DNA from 2 places in the Paenibacillus diazotrophicus genome. Region 1 is predicted to be linked to the other one. Evidence: riboswitches for the same ligand, from Rfam matches in the RefSeq annotation. Region 1 holds a riboswitch; the other holds the start of a gene.
The links. Region 1 has a riboswitch for glycine ahead of ACAN54_RS12165 (amino acid permease). Riboswitches for the same ligand answer to the same signal wherever they lie in the genome.

Region 1 (7,777 bases):
CATATGAGCTATTGGCAGGATTTCATGCTGACCTTCCTGGAGGGGGGCAAACCGCAAGCACCAGGAAGTGTGATGGAAAGCTGGCCGACAGAGGAAGCACCCGGGGACGAGGCAGAATGGCAGGACACCGTGAGTCATTTGCTGCAAGGCGTAGAGAAGGCGGTTGCTTTTGCCCAGACCGTACAGCTGGACGAACCGCTCCCCGGTTTTCCGGGGGAGACCAAGGGCGGAATTTTACGGAATATCGCCTCTCATAATTCCTACCATTTAGGAGAAGTTGTTCTGCTTCGCCGTCTACACGGGGCCTGGCCGCCACCTGGCGGGGGCTATCCCGCCTAATCCAACACAAAAGAGGGAATTGAAATGATGATTTTGAGTACTATACTTGTCGCGCTAGTAGCGCTGGAGCATGTGTATATTTTGGTCTTGGAGATGTTCATGTGGACCACCCCAAGAGCACAGAAGGCGTTCGGAACCACCAAGGAGTTCGCGCAGGACACGAAATCACTCGCAGCCAACCAAGGGCTGTACAATGGTTTTTTGGCCGCCGGACTGGTGTGGGGCTTGTTCCATCCGAATGCCACGTTCGGATTCCAGCTTCAGCTGTTTTTTCTAATCTGTGTCGGGGTTGCAGCGGTCTATGGCGGCATCACGGCCAAGAAATCCATTCTGTTAGTCCAGGGCCTCCCGGCTTTTCTGGCGATAATCGCCCTTCTTCTGGCGAATCTGTAAATCTGATTTTTGACCATTCTATTCGAACATGCGGATGGCTTCCAGATTGAGGAAAGACATTCGTAGGATAACTAAGTAAGAGGGGGCCTATAAGCTATATATTAGCTGCTTAGGCCCCCACTTGCATTCTATTTAATAGCTATATAAATCTCCAATTCGGCGTTTGCCGGATCCAAATCCCTCGCATCATATCGCTCAAAGTCGCCAGTATAGGTTCTTTCATCCGGTGATTCCTTGAAGTAAGTCCAGATCTCATGCCACGCCTCAGCTACTACTTCGTGCACAGGCCCTTTTTTCGTCTTAAATACGAGGTATTTACTTTCGGGAACGACCGCAACTGCATAATCATTGTTACCTTGAACCGAATCACTGCTTGATTCATGCCCAATGACAACCGTGTAAGCTCCGCTGGCATCACTCTCATAATCCGTATACACCGCGTAAATGAAATGCGGATTCCTAGCCCCGGCTGCAGTTACGAGATTGCTCTGAAAATAAGTCTCCCACAGCTTGGACAATTGCCCTTCCGGTCCTGCCTCTGCGGCGTTCGTAGTACGTACAGATACTCCGGTAATTATCAGTTTTGGCTTGTGAATTGAAAAAGTGTTCATGGTCCATCCCCCTCTTGCACTCAATTATACAAGGAGAAAGTAGACAGCTTGCTGTCATGTTTAACCGTTATCCCCCAAATCCACTATGACACCGTTGTTCTCCAGATTCTGAATGACCTGCTCCGCTTGCTTATTCAGCGGGTTATCTGCCAAAAATACTTCTTTTAAATGCGGCATAGTCTCCAGTACTTCAATATCCTGAATGAGGTTATCATCCAGATAAAGATGCTCCAAGGTTGAGTTATTTTTTAACGGCGTCAAATCTTTAATTTGATTACCGCTCAGTATGAGCCATTCTAACTTCAAATTCTGAAGAGGTCTTAGATCTGCCACCTGATTATTGCCAGCCAGAAGATCCGTCAGCTTATGTAGATTCTTAAGCGGTGCTAGACTCTTTATCTTATTGCCTTGAACAACCAGATTTTCCAGTGAACTTAACCCGGATAGCGGTGAAAGGTCAGTAATCTGATTCCCGTCAACGGCTACAAACGTCAGTTTTTTCAGCTTACTGAGCGGTGTAATACTTTTAATCTTTTGGCCGGGAACAAACAAGCTCTGCAGGTTAACGGCATATTCAAGTCCTTGCAAACTGACGATTTTATTCTTGGATTCCATAGGATACAAAGAATCCAACTTCTGCAGATCAACTGCCTTCACCTCTTTATTAGCCGGCAGCTTTAATTCCGCCCGAATGGCTTTTGCCAAAGCCGGGTCCGTAATGAGAGATGCGGCCCAAATGGATGTTACCGGTAAGAATACGACAACCAAACAGAATACGATGATACTTTTTACTAATTTAGCAGGCATTTAGATTCTCCTTTTTATAAACCTGAATAGTGACCCTCCTTTCTTTTATCGGATTTTTCACAAAAACTTACAGCACCTCTCCCATGACTCTATGATTATCCTGCCTTTGATTCATGAGGTATAGCCCCGTATTAAATAAAAAAAAGCCTCCAAAACCACTGGGAAGCGGAATGGAGGGCTGCTGTGATTTTATTAATGGCTTGTTGGTTCTGCACTAATTACTTTGTCGCTCTGTTCCCTTTTCCTGTTATTCACCGAATACAAAACAAACAACAGAATAAACCACAGAGGCGTAAACAATAATGCCGGACGCGTATCTTCAGCAAACAGCATAATCACCAGTATCGCAGCAAACAAAGCTAAGACCACAACATTAATCGCCGGCGTGAACGGTGCTTTGAATTTGGATTTTGCCTGCAGATCAGGCCGGGTCTTCTTATATTGGATATGGCATACGAGAACCACACCCCACACCCAGATAAAACAAATGGCACTTATAGTGGTTACAATTCCAAAAGCCTGCTCCGGAACGAGTTTGCTCAGAAGAGCCCCGGCAGATATGACAAGCGTGGATACGAATAACGAATTCCCGGGGACATGATTTTTATTCAGTTTGGCAAAATGAGCGGACGCCCGGTCCTTCCGGCTCAGATTATATAGAATCCGGCTGGTCGAGAACATCCCGCTGTTGCATGCGGAAGCGGCTGAAGTTAATACGACGAAATTGATAATCCCCGCAGCGATTGGAATCCCTACCAGACTAAAGGTTCTCACAAAAGGGCTTTCCGCCGGACTGAGCTCCGTCCATGGGTTAATGCACAGCAGGACGAATAACGCACCAACGTAGAAGAAGAGGATACGCAGAGGGATTTTGTTGATCGCGGACGGGATATTTTTCTCCGGATCTGCAGTTTCCGCTGCCGACACCCCTACTAATTCCACGCCGACATAAGCAAATACAACCATCTGGAAGGAAAATAAAAAACCTTTCACACCGTTCGGAAACACCCCTCCGTGTTCCCACAGATTCCGGACCGTTACCGATCCTGCATCCGTTTTGAGCCCCATAATCAGGAAAATGACGCCAATACCGATTAACGCAAGGATCGTGATGACCTTGATTAGAGCAAACCAGAACTCGAGTTCTCCGAAGTTTTTGACGGTCAGTAAATTAAGTCCTAACAAAATGATCAGGCAGACGACAGCCGGTACCCAATGCGGAATATTGAACCAGTACTGCACATATACGCCTACTGCAATTACATCAGCCATGGCCGTCATGATCCAGCAGAACCAATAGGTCCAGCCCGTGATGAACGCGACCCGGGGACCCAGATAGTCTTCGGCAATATCCGTGAATGACTGATATCCCGCTTTTGACAGCAGAAGCTCTCCAAGTGCCCTCATTACGAAAAATACAGCGATACCTACGATTAGATAGGTAATCATGATGGATGGCCCTGCCTGCTGAATCGCTTTACCCGACCCCAGGAATAATCCTGTACCAATGGTGCCTCCGATGGCGATCAGTTGAACATGCCGGTTTGCCAGTTCTCTTTTTAATTCGGTTTGTGCCATACCTTATTCCCCCTTATGAATACATACATTGATGCACAAAAAAAAAGAGACTGGATGTCATCCAATCTCCCGGTTCATAAGAATAGGAAAGAATACTTGCCTGCTGATGCATCAGCATGACAAATACATTCCGTACTCTTCTGTCCTTTTGCCTGAGATTGTGAACCCTTCGGCGCCGCGAAATTCCGCGGTCTCTCCAGAAGCTGCTCCTGCTATAGTGTGATCCATAGCAATCATAGCTTGCGAATTATGAAGTTAATGTACAATGTGTTTCTGATATTCTAACATATTACTTGCGATGTGAGTGTTAGATCAGTGATAAAAGTCTCAAGCTAATTATTTCCAGATTTCTTCGGCAATCTCTTTAATATAGGCCAGTTTGTTCCACTGCTGTTCTTCTGTCAGGCGGTTGCCTTCTTCCGTGGAAGCAAATCCGCATTGGGGGCTTAGGCAAATCCGGTTCAAATCGACGTATTGCTTCGCTTCCTCAATGCGCTTCAGAATATCCTCTTTGTTCTCAAGCTCACCAAATTTGGAGGAGAACAGGCCAAGCACAACCTGCTGATTGTCCTTCAGGAAACGAAGCGGCTTGAAATCACCTGCCCGCTCTGTATCAAACTCCAGATAATAGCCGGAGTAGTTATCAATGCTAAGTAGCGTTTGCGCGATAGGCTCGTAACCTCCGCCTACTCCAGCATAAGTCGAAACATAATTGCCCCGGCAGACATGTGTTGTAACCACGAGATCGTCCGGCAGACCCGATACCACCGCCTCGTTCAATCTGGCAAATTCATCCGCATAATCAGCCACATTCACGCCAATCTGCTGCATGAATGAAATAAACTGTTCGTCGCAAAGTGCCCCCCACGTGCAATCGTCAATCTGAATACTGCGGCAGCCTGCTTCATAGAAGGCAAGAATCGACGCTTTGTACGCCTTGGCAATATCCGACACCAGTTCCTCCCGATTCGGATAGATGGCGTTCGTAGTTTCCTTATTTTCTGCCCGGTCCAGCTCGAACAGGAATTGCGCAGCCGCAGGAATTGATTGACGCGCAACAACGTCTTCGCCTGCAACTCCTTTTAGGAATGCATAATGGGATACAAAAGGATGACTGCTGTAACCTATTTTGCCGGTCAGGCGGGCGGTTTCCGGTCTGGACTGTGCGCCGTTGAATTGATAGCCCTGGTCAATAATCGTCCGCTCTACACCGTCAAATCCCCAGAAGAAGTCCAAATGCCACCAGGAGCGGCGGAATTCACCGTCGGTTACCGCTTGCAGGCCAACCTCTTTTTGTTTCTGTACGAGCTTAATGATTTCGGCGTTCTCCACTTCCTGGAGCTGCCCGGCAGTAATTTCACCGTTCTTGAATTGCAATCTGGCCTCTTTCAACGCGCCCGGGCGCAGGAAGCTGCCGACAATGTCATATCGGAATGGAGTAATGGTTCTCTTCTTAGGTTCGGTTTGTGTGCTCATAGGTTAATCTCCTCGTAAAATAGAATGAATTCAATATAGCATACCCAATGGATATGCCATTCTACGAAAGAGATATAGCAGGCTATAGGAATTGGTTATAGCCGGAATGAGCATTGAAACTTTGACTTAGCATGTGAACTGCGGCATTATCGCATGATCTTCCTGACCCACTTGACCTTGTCGCCATAAGGCGGAAATAAGAAAGGGATATCCAGCTTCGTGCTCTTGGTCAGGACGCTTTTGGTATGGGAGAACAGTTCGAAGCTATATTTCCCGTGATACGCGCCGATCCCGGCATTCCCTACTCCCCCAAAGGGCAGGTGGTGATTGGCAACATGGCTGATCGTATCATTCACACACCCGCCGCCGAAGGAGACTCGTGAGAGTACTTCCTGCTCAACCTGAGATTGTTCGGTGAACAAGTACAATGCCAATGGTTTGGGACGGGCGTTCACCATTTCAATGGCCTCCTCCACCTGACGGAAGCCCATAATGGGCAGTATTGGCCCAAAAAGTTCATCCTGCATCGCAGGGTCCGACCAAGAGGTAGCGGCAAGAAGCGTCGGCTCGATATAGAGCTCCTCTCTGACTGTTGTCCCGCCCGCAAGCACGCTATTGAGCTCCGCTTCCAGAATGGCGGCCAGCCGGTCGAATTGGCGTTCATTAACGATTCGGCCATAATCCGGACTAACTCTTGCGTCCGGCCCGAAGAAGGTGGCCAGCACCCTTTTCATCCGGGTAATCAATTCCTCTCTAATCTCTTCATGGGCAAGCACATAATCCGGGGCAATACAGGTCTGACCGGCGTTGATCATCTTCCCCCAAATTATCCGTTTGGCCGCAACATCGAGATTCGCAGTCCGCTCGACGATTGCCGGACTTTTGCCTCCAAGCTCCAGCGTGACGGGCACAAGGTGCTCTGCTGCGGCTTTCATGACAATCTTTCCAACCGGCACACTCCCTGTAAAAAAGATATAATCAAAAGGAGCATGAATCAGCGCCGAGGTGGTCTCCTTCTCTCCTTCAATCACCCGGATATACGTCTCGTCAAAGGTTTCACCGATGAGCTTTTTAACGGCAGCAGTCACTGCAGGGGTATTCTCGGAGGGTTTCAAGACTGCACTGTTCCCTGCCGCAATGGCTCCGATCAGCGGCTCAATCAGCAATTGGAACGGGTAATTATAGGGTCCGATGATTAGAACGGTTCCGTAGGGCTCTTTATACTGGTGACTTCTGGATAATGCAAGATAGAACGGTGTTTTTACCCTTTGCGGCTTCATCCACCGCTTCAAATGCTTGCTCATGTAGCGGATGCTGTCCAGCGTATAGCCTATCTCCGTCGAATAAGCATCAAATTCACTTTTGTGCAGATCCTGATACAACGCCGCCAGTAACGTCTGCTCGTTCCGTCTGATCGCGTCCGCCAGCTTTCCCAGCTGCTCCAGACGAAACTCCACGCTTCGCGTATAACCGCTATTGAATCTCTCGCGGTACTCCTGCAGGATTTCATTTACCTGCTCCGGGTTCCACTGCTTCATATTCCTGCTCCTTTTTAAATAAAATAGGTTTAGAGACAATCCCGTTCCAAAGCCATTAGAAGCCTTCTTAACAAGTCCACCGATTCCTGCATAGACAACTCATAATATCGCTGGGTCCCTAATTGCTCAACTTTGATTACTCCTGCATTCCTGAGCAATTTCAGATGATGGGACACTGCCGGCCGGGACAAAGTCAGCTTCTCGGTAATTTCATTCACCGTCATCCTGCCATCCTCGGATAGATGGAGCAGAATATCCTGACGGTGCGGATCGCTTAAAACTTGAAGAATTGGAAGGCTTTCGCGAAAAATCTGCAATGCCTGCTTTCCCATACTGGTGCCTCCCTGTCTCTGTAGTCTAAATGTTTAAACATTTAAACCAATGGTATAGTCTTATCTTACACTTTGCTTATTCCATAAGCAAGAGTGCTCCGATGAGTGGATGATAAAATGCCGCCTCTCCACAAAAAAGAAGGTGCGAGAAGCCGGTTCATCACCGGACGCTTCTCGCACCTTCATCTTCTTGTCTGTCTAGATCAACGCGTTGAAATGGCCCTCTGCATCAACCGTTGCCGTCCGGGGATCGGTCAGACCGATTCCCTTGAATCCTCCCTTTTGTTCAGTCCGCCAGACCGGGGAAGAGTCTTGAAGCGGAGGCGCCGGTACAAAATCGACGGAGGTGATACTCCCGCTTTTCTGCACCAGTTGGGCCTCAAGCAGTCGAATTTGCCGCTGCAGCTGCTCACGGCGGTAGGGAGTCTGCCGATCTCCACCCTGCGCTGCATTCACCTTGTCGAGTTCCATCAGCAGCCGGCTCCGCTGCTTCTCCAGGGAACTAACATCGCTTTGTGTGCTGCCGTATGCTGCAACGGGCTGTACCGGGCTTAGGCCAAATACTGTCTGTGCCGCCATGATCTTTCCCTCCGTTTCCTTGGCCCTCATTCTCAGTTCAGGCCTTTCGAAAGTTCTAGTCATATCTATTACCCGGCCGTCGCCGCGATGACAACATTCCATCGGCATATCCAAAAATAATCGT
Region 2 (7,777 bases), on a different contig from region 1:
GATTTCGACGATTTGCGTCTCGAACAATCCGAGCGTGCTAGGATTGGTAAGCATCAGGGCAGCGGTGTCACTGCCGACAGCCGCTTTCAGGGCTTCCAGGTCAACCATCCCTTTGTCGTTGGAGGGGATGGTTACCGTCACCAGACCAGCCGCAGAGGCGCTGGCCGGATTGGTGCCGTGCGAGGAGTCGGGCACGATGACCTTGGAGCGGGTCTCGCCGCGGCTCTCATGGTAGGCGCGGATCATCATCAGGCCGGTCCATTCCCCGTGGGCACCGGCGGCTGGCTGCAGAGATACGGCATCCATGCCGGTCAGTGCAGCCAGATCCTTTTGCAGAGTATACATCAGTTCAAGTGCGCCTTGAATACTCTCTTCGGGCTGGTAAGGGTGAATCTTGGCCAGGCCCAGGAAGCGGGCGACATCTTCATTAATCTTCGGGTTGTATTTCATTGTGCAGGAGCCGAGTGGATAGAAGCCGTTGTCTACACCGAAGTTGCGGCGGGACAGTGCGGTATAGTGGCGGATCACATCCACCTCTGATACTTCCGGCAAGACTACCGGCTCGCTTCTAAGGAGTCCGGCGGGAATCAGGGCATCGATGCTCTCTTCCTGCGGAACATCGCACACGGGCAGGGAATAAGCCGAGCGGCCGGGACGGCTAAGCTCGAAGATCAGACTTTGTTCCGGTTTCATATACAGCCCTCCAATGCGCTTGCGAATTGGTCAATTTCTGTTTTGCTTCTTTTCTCGGTGACGGCAACCAGCATATGACCGGCCAATTCAGGATAATCCCGGCCCAGATCATAACCTCCGAGATAGCCTTCCTTCAGCAGCTTGGAGTTAATCTCGCTGACGCTGCTTCCCTCAGGGAGCTTCAGGACAAATTCATTGAAGAAGGGTGCGCTGAATGCAGGAGCAGCACCAGTCCGTTCACCGAGCTTGCCAGCTGCGTAATGGCTCTTGCGGATGTTCAGTTCTCCAACCTCACGCATGCCCTCTTTGCCCATAACGGATAGGTAGACAGAGGCACATAACGCGAGCAGTGCTTGGTTGGAACAGATGTTGGACGTCGCTTTTTCGCGGCGGATATGCTGCTCGCGGGCCTGCAGGGTCAGTACGAAACCGCGTTTGCCGTTACGGTCAACGGTCTGGCCGACAATCCGGCCCGGCATGCGGCGCATAAGAGGCTCGGCTACGGCGAAGAAGCCGCAGGTAGGCCCGCCGAGTGAAGCCGGAATGCCTAGCGGCTGGGCATCACCGACTACAATGTCGGCGCCAAGCTTACCCGGCGTTTCGAGAATACCGAGGGCCAGCGGATTGGCACTGACGACGAGCAGGCCTTTCACTACATGGATCAGCGGCTCAATGGCGCTGAGATCTTCAATGGCGCCGAAGAAGTTCGGCGACTGTACCAGTACGGCAGCTGTGTCGCCGTCAATCGCAGCAGCAAGCTTGGCCTGATCCGTTACTCCGTCCTTGTAGTCAATCTCTACAACATCCAGGCCCCATGCACCCGCAGAGGTACGCAGCACCTGGCGTGCCTCAGGGTGAACAGTGCGGGAGACAATCAGCTTTTTGCGTTTTGTCGCACCGGCCGCAAGCACAGCAGCTTCCGAGAAGGCGGTCGCGCCGTCGTACATGCTGGCATTTGCTACTTTCATGCCGGTCAGCTCACAGATATAGGACTGGAACTCGAAGATCGCCTGCAGCTCGCCTTGGCTGATCTCCGGCTGGTAAGGGGTGTAGGCGGTATAAAACTCCGAGCGGGAAATCACATGGTTAATAACAACGGGGATATGGTGGTCATACAGCCCTGCACCGAGGAAGCTGGCATGGGTGTCGAAGCTGGCATTGCGGTCGGACAGCTCTTTCATATGGCGGAGCAGGGCGTATTCATCAAGCGCTTCAGACATCGGCATCGTTCCCTGATAACGGACAGCTTGAGGGATGTCGGCGAACAGTTCCTCCACGGACTGAATCCCGATAGCCTCCATCATCTCCTTGCGGTCTTGCTCGGTCATCGGCAGATAACGGTGCTTCATTGCGGCTTCACTCCTTGGCTCTTTTTATAGAATGGCGCTTTGACCACGGCCGCCTTAAGCTGCTTGCCGCGAATCTCCACGTAAACCTCTGTTCCAATCTCTGTATAGGCAGCGTCCAGCAGGGCCAGACCCAAATTGCGTTTCAGCGTTGGGGACTGTGTGCCTGTAGTGACCTCCCCGATCTTCACACCTTCCGCATAGACCGGATAATGTGAGCGTGGAATGCCCCGGTCAATCATCTCTAGTCCCACGAGGCGGCGGGGGAGCCCAGCTTCCTTCTGCTTCACCAGTGCGTCCTTGCCGATGAAGCCGGCTTTATCCAGCTTCACGAAGAACTGTACGCCAGCTTCGAGCGGTGTAATGTCCGCCGACAGCTCCTGGCCGTACAGCGGCAGCTTGGCTTCGAACCGAAGCGTATCGCGTGCCCCGAGTCCGGCGGGAGTCAGTCCGTGTGGTGCACCGGCCGCAAGCAGGCCGTTCCAGAGCGCAGCTGCTGTGTCCAGCGGCGCGTATAGTTCAAATCCGTCCTCACCGGTATATCCGGTCCGGGAGAGCAGAACCTCTACGCCGCAGACCACAGCACGCTCGATGAAATGGAACGGGGCAAGCTCCGCAATGGGAGAAGAGGTGACTTCGGCCAGAATCGTCTCCGCCAATGGGCCTTGCAGTGCGAGGAGCAGCGTCTCGTCAGATACATTCTTCAGCGTTACACCGCTGAATTCATCGGTTAGATGCTCCTGCAGCCAATGGAAGTCTTTGTCGATATTGGAGGCATTGACGACCAGCATGTAATGTTCTTCGCCGAGGCGGTAGACCAGCAGATCATCAACCACACCACCGCTTGTATAGAGCATCAGGGTGTACTGCGCGCCGCCATCCTGAAGACGGCTGACATCATTGGTGGTCATCTGCTGCAGAAAGGCTTCCGAGCCGCTGCCGCTGACCATGAATTCCCCCATGTGCGATACATCGAACAGTCCGGCCTTCTGGCGGACCGCCTCATGCTCCTTCACGATTCCCGTGAACTGCACCGGCAGCTCCCAGCCGCCAAAATCAATACATCTGGACTCCGCATAAGCGGCGTAAAGGTCGTAAAAAGGTGTTCTTTTCAAAGCATCCATCGGCTCACTCCCTTGTCTTTATTACATGCGAAAAAGGACAGGCAAAAGACGAATATGCACAACCCGCATATAAGTCTTCCGCTCTGTCCCTTGTACCTGAGAGTTACCCTGCTATAAGCCGCGCAGGTTTCCCCGTTGGTGATCCGAATCCCGCCAGGCAGGTTCGAATAGCTCTCCAGAGATGCGTCCGGCAAAGGTCCTTTTGCCTGAGAGATTCACCCTTCCGGGCTTACTCCTTCGGCGCTGTCTTCTCGCAGACAGTCTCTCCCTATGCCTTCATTCGCAAACCGTATTGTTTTCTACTGACTCCATTAAACCGGGTATACAACTCCGCTGTCAACATAAAAACGTCAAAAAGATGACAAATTTTATTTTCCTGTCAGCTATATTGACATTGCGCAGCGCAATCACTTAGTCTATAACTAATTTTACAACTCCAAATTTGGAAAAGAGGCGGCTTAAGAATGAGTGAAGTGCTAGACGACCTGTTGTATAGCGAAGAACATGAATGGGCGCAGCAGGGTGAAGGGCGCATAGTACGTGTCGGAATTACGGATCATGCCCAGCATCTGCTCGGCGATATCGTATTTGTGGAGTTTCCTGAAGTGGGGGCAGCCATCTCGGCTGGTGACAGCGTGGGCAGCATCGAATCCGTCAAGACGGTATCCGAGCTCTATTCTCCGGTATCAGGGACCGTGACCAAGATCAACGACGCACTGGAAGCCAGTCCGGAGCTGATTAACGATCAGCCTTACAGCGGCGGATGGATTTTTGAGCTGGAAATCACCGGTGAGTTCGCCGAAGCAGCGTCGGGACTGCTGGATGCGGCAGCGTATGGCAAGTTGATTGAAGAATAGGATATCCTTCGAACTCTAGTTTCGGCGTATAAAATAAAGACAGACTCTCACATCACATTTTGTGCCACTAATGTGTGAGGTCTGTCTTTTTGTGGTCTAATTGTGCGCTACTCCCCTTCCTGAAGCTGCCGCAGTACCGTAATCTCTACGCGCCGGTTTTTCTGCCGTCCTTCTGCAGTAGAATTGCTCACAGCAGGGCGGGTATCAGCATATCCGGCATATTGAAACGTATTCGGATTCAACCCCTCTTTATCCAAAAAGAAGCGCAGCACCGAGAGAGCACGGGCGCCGGACAGTTCCCAGTTGTCGTTATAACGGGAGCCGGCAGACACTGGTGTATTATCGGTATGGCCCTCGATGCTGATGGTTGCTCCAATTCCGCGGAATAGTCCAGACAGCTGCCGCAGCGCGGGGAGCGCGGGTGCTTTGAGCTCGGCCTGTCCGACGTCGAACAGGTAACGGTCACTGAGCGTAATCGCAATGCCTTGCGGTTTATCCGCCACAAAGATCTGGTCTCCCAGATTGTTGTCGTTGACATATTTGGTGATGACGCCCATTAGCGCAGCCAATTTGGCTTCCTGTTCACGGAAGGACTGCTCACGAGCCGAAGGCTCTGTGCTGTCAGGGGATGGGCTGGCCGCATTGTCCTGATTGAGACCGGCTCCATCCTTGCCATTCTCCTCCCCATTCTGACCTTTCCCCGTCCCTTCCGATTGCAGTCCCTTTTGACCATCCAGCACGCCGCTTCCACCATCCAATACCGGATTTCCGCTTCTGAAAGTGTCCGTTAAAGAGCTGGTGACGATGTTGAATTTATGTGTATCCAGACTGCTCATGGCATACAGAACCACGAAGAAAATAAGTAGCAGTGTAATCAGATCGGCATAGGTAATCATCCACCGGTCGCCGTTTTCTCTTCCTCCTGTGCGTGGCTGCCTACGGTTTCTCTGTCTCATGAGGGACCTCTGGTAGTCTCGATACGACGTTCCCTGGTGGAACGGTTCAAGAAGGAACTTAGCTTTTTACGGACAAGCTGGGGATGATCCCCGTTCTGAAGGGCAAGAATGCCTACCATAAGCATTTCCATAGTGCCCAGTTCACTTTGGCTGCGGGATTTGATTTTGGAGGCAATGGGTAAAAATATTAGATTAGCGCTGGCCACACCATATAGAGTTGCTGTAAAAGCAACTGCGATGGAAGCTCCCAGGTTGGAGGGATCGGTTAGACTGCTGAGTACGCGGATCAGACCCATAACCGTGCCGATGATGCCCATAGTGGGAGCATAGCCTCCTGCGGCTTCGAAGATTTTGGCATAGCCCTCGTATTTGAGCTCTTTAGCGTCCATCTCGAGCTCCAGAATCTGCCGGACCTGCTCGGGGTCTGTTCCATCAACAATGAGCATAAGTCCTTCACTGGTAAAAGGGTCGGGATGCTCTTCGGCTTTTTTCTCCAGGGCCAGCACACCGCCGCGTCTTAAGACTGCAGCCATAGCAATCAGCTCTTCTGCCTGTTCTTCTGAAGTATCCTTATGTCTGCCAAAAGCTACCCGTACCGCCGCTGGCACGGAACGCAACCTGGACGCTGTGAAGCTGATTAGCACGGCGGCAAGCGTGCCTCCGAATACGATAAGTGCAGCATTCAGCTGAAGCAGGCCGGACAGGCTTCCGCCTTCCCAGAAAAAACCGCCTATCATTGCGGCCAGACCAGCCAGCAGTCCGATAATTGAAGTAATATCCATGTGTTCAAGCTCCTTAAAGTTCTATATATTATGGTTTGCATGAATCTGGGCAACACTGTATAATAAACGGGAACAAGTATTCTTATCTTCCATATATTTCAGTAGGTATGGAGTGAGAATCATCAGGGCCACAATAATAATATATTCATATATTATAGACGATAGAGGGGAGACGGGCAAATGAATGATATTGTCGTCAGTACGCAGACTTTTCAGTTGGAGTCCGAGTATACACCCCAGGGCGATCAGCCTCATGCCATACAAGAATTAGTAGACGGCATCCGGCAGGGCAAGAAGCACCAGACGCTGCTGGGAGCGACCGGTACAGGGAAGACCTTTACCATCGCACAAATGATTTCCAAGCTGAACCGGCCAACGCTGGTTATTGCGCATAACAAGACGCTGGCTGCGCAGCTGGCGAGTGAGTTCAAAGAGTTTTTCCCAAGCAATTCGGTAGACTACTTCGTCAGTTACTACGATTATTATCAACCAGAGGCGTACATTCCCTCCTCCGACACCTACATCGAGAAAGATTCCAGCATAAATGAAGAAATTGATAAGCTGCGCCACTCCGCGACCAGTTCCTTATTCGAACGGCGTGATGTCATTATTGTAGCCAGTGTTTCCTGTATTTACGGTCTCGGTTCACCGCAGGAATACGGAAGTCTGCTGCTGTCGCTGCGCGTGGGTATGGAGAAGCCGCGGAATCAGATCCTGAGCAGGCTTGTGGATATCCAATATCAGCGCAACGACATTAACTTTGTACGGGGCACTTTTCGCGTACGCGGTGATGTGGTAGAGATCTTCCCGGCCTCACAGGGTGAGCATGCCATCCGCGTAGAACTGTTCGGCGATGAAATCGAACGGATAACTGAAATTGATGTATTGACCGGAGAATTAATCGGCGAACGCGATCATGTGGCAATTTTCCCGGCATCCCACTTTGTTACCCAGGAAGAAACCATGCGTGTGGCCCTGGTGAATATTGAGCGTGAACTGGAAGAACGGCTGGCTGTGCTCCGGGACGCCGGCAAGCTGCTGGAAGCCCAGCGGCTGGAGCAACGGACCCGTTATGATATTGAGATGATGAAGGAAGTTGGTTTCTGTTCCGGGATTGAGAACTACTCCGGACCGCTCACCTTCCGTGAGCCGGGAGCAACCCCCTACACACTTATGGACTATTTCCCTGAGGATATGCTGATTGTAATCGACGAGTCTCATGTAACACTGCCACAGATCCGGGCGATGTACAACGGCGACAGGGCGCGCAAGACAGTTCTCGTAGAACATGGCTTCCGTCTTCCATCTGCGCTGGATAACCGGCCGCTGCAGTTTGAGGAATTCGAAGACAAGGTGAAGCAGATCGTCTATGTGTCCGCCACACCGGGACCTTATGAAATGGAACACTGCGAGACTATGGTTCAGCAGATCATTCGTCCTACCGGCCTTTTGGACCCGATTATCGAGGTTCGTCCGACAGAGGGACAGATCGATGATCTGATCAGCGAAATTCGGGACCGTGTAGAGCGTGACGAACGTGTGCTCGTTACGACTTTGACCAAGAAAATGTCCGAAGACCTGACAGATTATTTCAAGGAAATTGGTATCAAGGTCCGCTACATGCACTCTGACATCAAGACGCTGGAGCGTATGGCGATTCTGCGTGACCTCCGGTTAGGGACCTTCCATGTTCTCGTAGGGATCAATCTACTACGGGAAGGCTTGGATTTGCCGGAGGTATCTCTGGTTACAATTCTTGATGCCGACAAGGAGGGCTTCCTGCGTTCCGAGCGTTCACTCATTCAGACCATCGGCCGTGCGGCCCGTAACTCCAATGGCCGTGTAATCATGTACGGTGACCGTATCACAGATTCGATGGAAAAAGCTATGACCGAAACCCAGCGCCGCCGGGAAACGCAGATTGCCTACAATGAAAAGCATGGGATTACACCCACTACGATCAACAAGAAAGTCAGTGATATCATCGAGGCAACCAAGGTTGCCGAGTCCAAGGCTGAT

Region 2: linked by a shared signal. The riboswitch ahead of gcvT (glycine cleavage system aminomethyltransferase GcvT) and the one ahead of ACAN54_RS12165 (amino acid permease) in region 1 are both predicted to bind glycine.

The regions. Positions count from the first base shown of each region.
Region 1 covers NZ_JBGJZN010000002.1:195,404-203,180, reverse strand. Annotated here, with positions in the region: gene ACAN54_RS12185 (DinB family protein) at 1-339, shown strand, start outside; gene ACAN54_RS12180 (DUF1304 domain-containing protein) at 364-732, shown strand; gene ACAN54_RS12175 (GyrI-like domain-containing protein) at 861-1,343, opposite strand; gene ACAN54_RS12170 (leucine-rich repeat domain-containing protein) at 1,404-2,150, opposite strand; gene ACAN54_RS12165 (amino acid permease) at 2,343-3,728, opposite strand; glycine riboswitch at 3,859-3,938, opposite strand; gene ACAN54_RS12160 (5-methyltetrahydropteroyltriglutamate--homocysteine S-methyltransferase) at 4,065-5,204, opposite strand; gene ACAN54_RS12155 (aldehyde dehydrogenase) at 5,351-6,742, opposite strand; gene ACAN54_RS12150 (ArsR/SmtB family transcription factor) at 6,772-7,074, opposite strand; gene ACAN54_RS12145 (hypothetical protein) at 7,273-7,653, opposite strand.
Region 2 covers NZ_JBGJZN010000003.1:594,803-602,579, forward strand. Annotated here, with positions in the region: gene gcvPB (aminomethyl-transferring glycine dehydrogenase subunit GcvPB) at 1-693, opposite strand, end outside; gene gcvPA (aminomethyl-transferring glycine dehydrogenase subunit GcvPA) at 690-2,042, opposite strand; gene gcvT (glycine cleavage system aminomethyltransferase GcvT) at 2,039-3,163, opposite strand; glycine riboswitch at 3,348-3,443, opposite strand; gene gcvH (glycine cleavage system protein GcvH) at 3,628-4,020, shown strand; gene ACAN54_RS16760 (flagellar motor protein MotB) at 4,128-4,976, opposite strand; gene ACAN54_RS16765 (flagellar motor protein) at 4,973-5,758, opposite strand; gene uvrB (excinuclease ABC subunit UvrB) at 5,939-7,777, shown strand, end outside.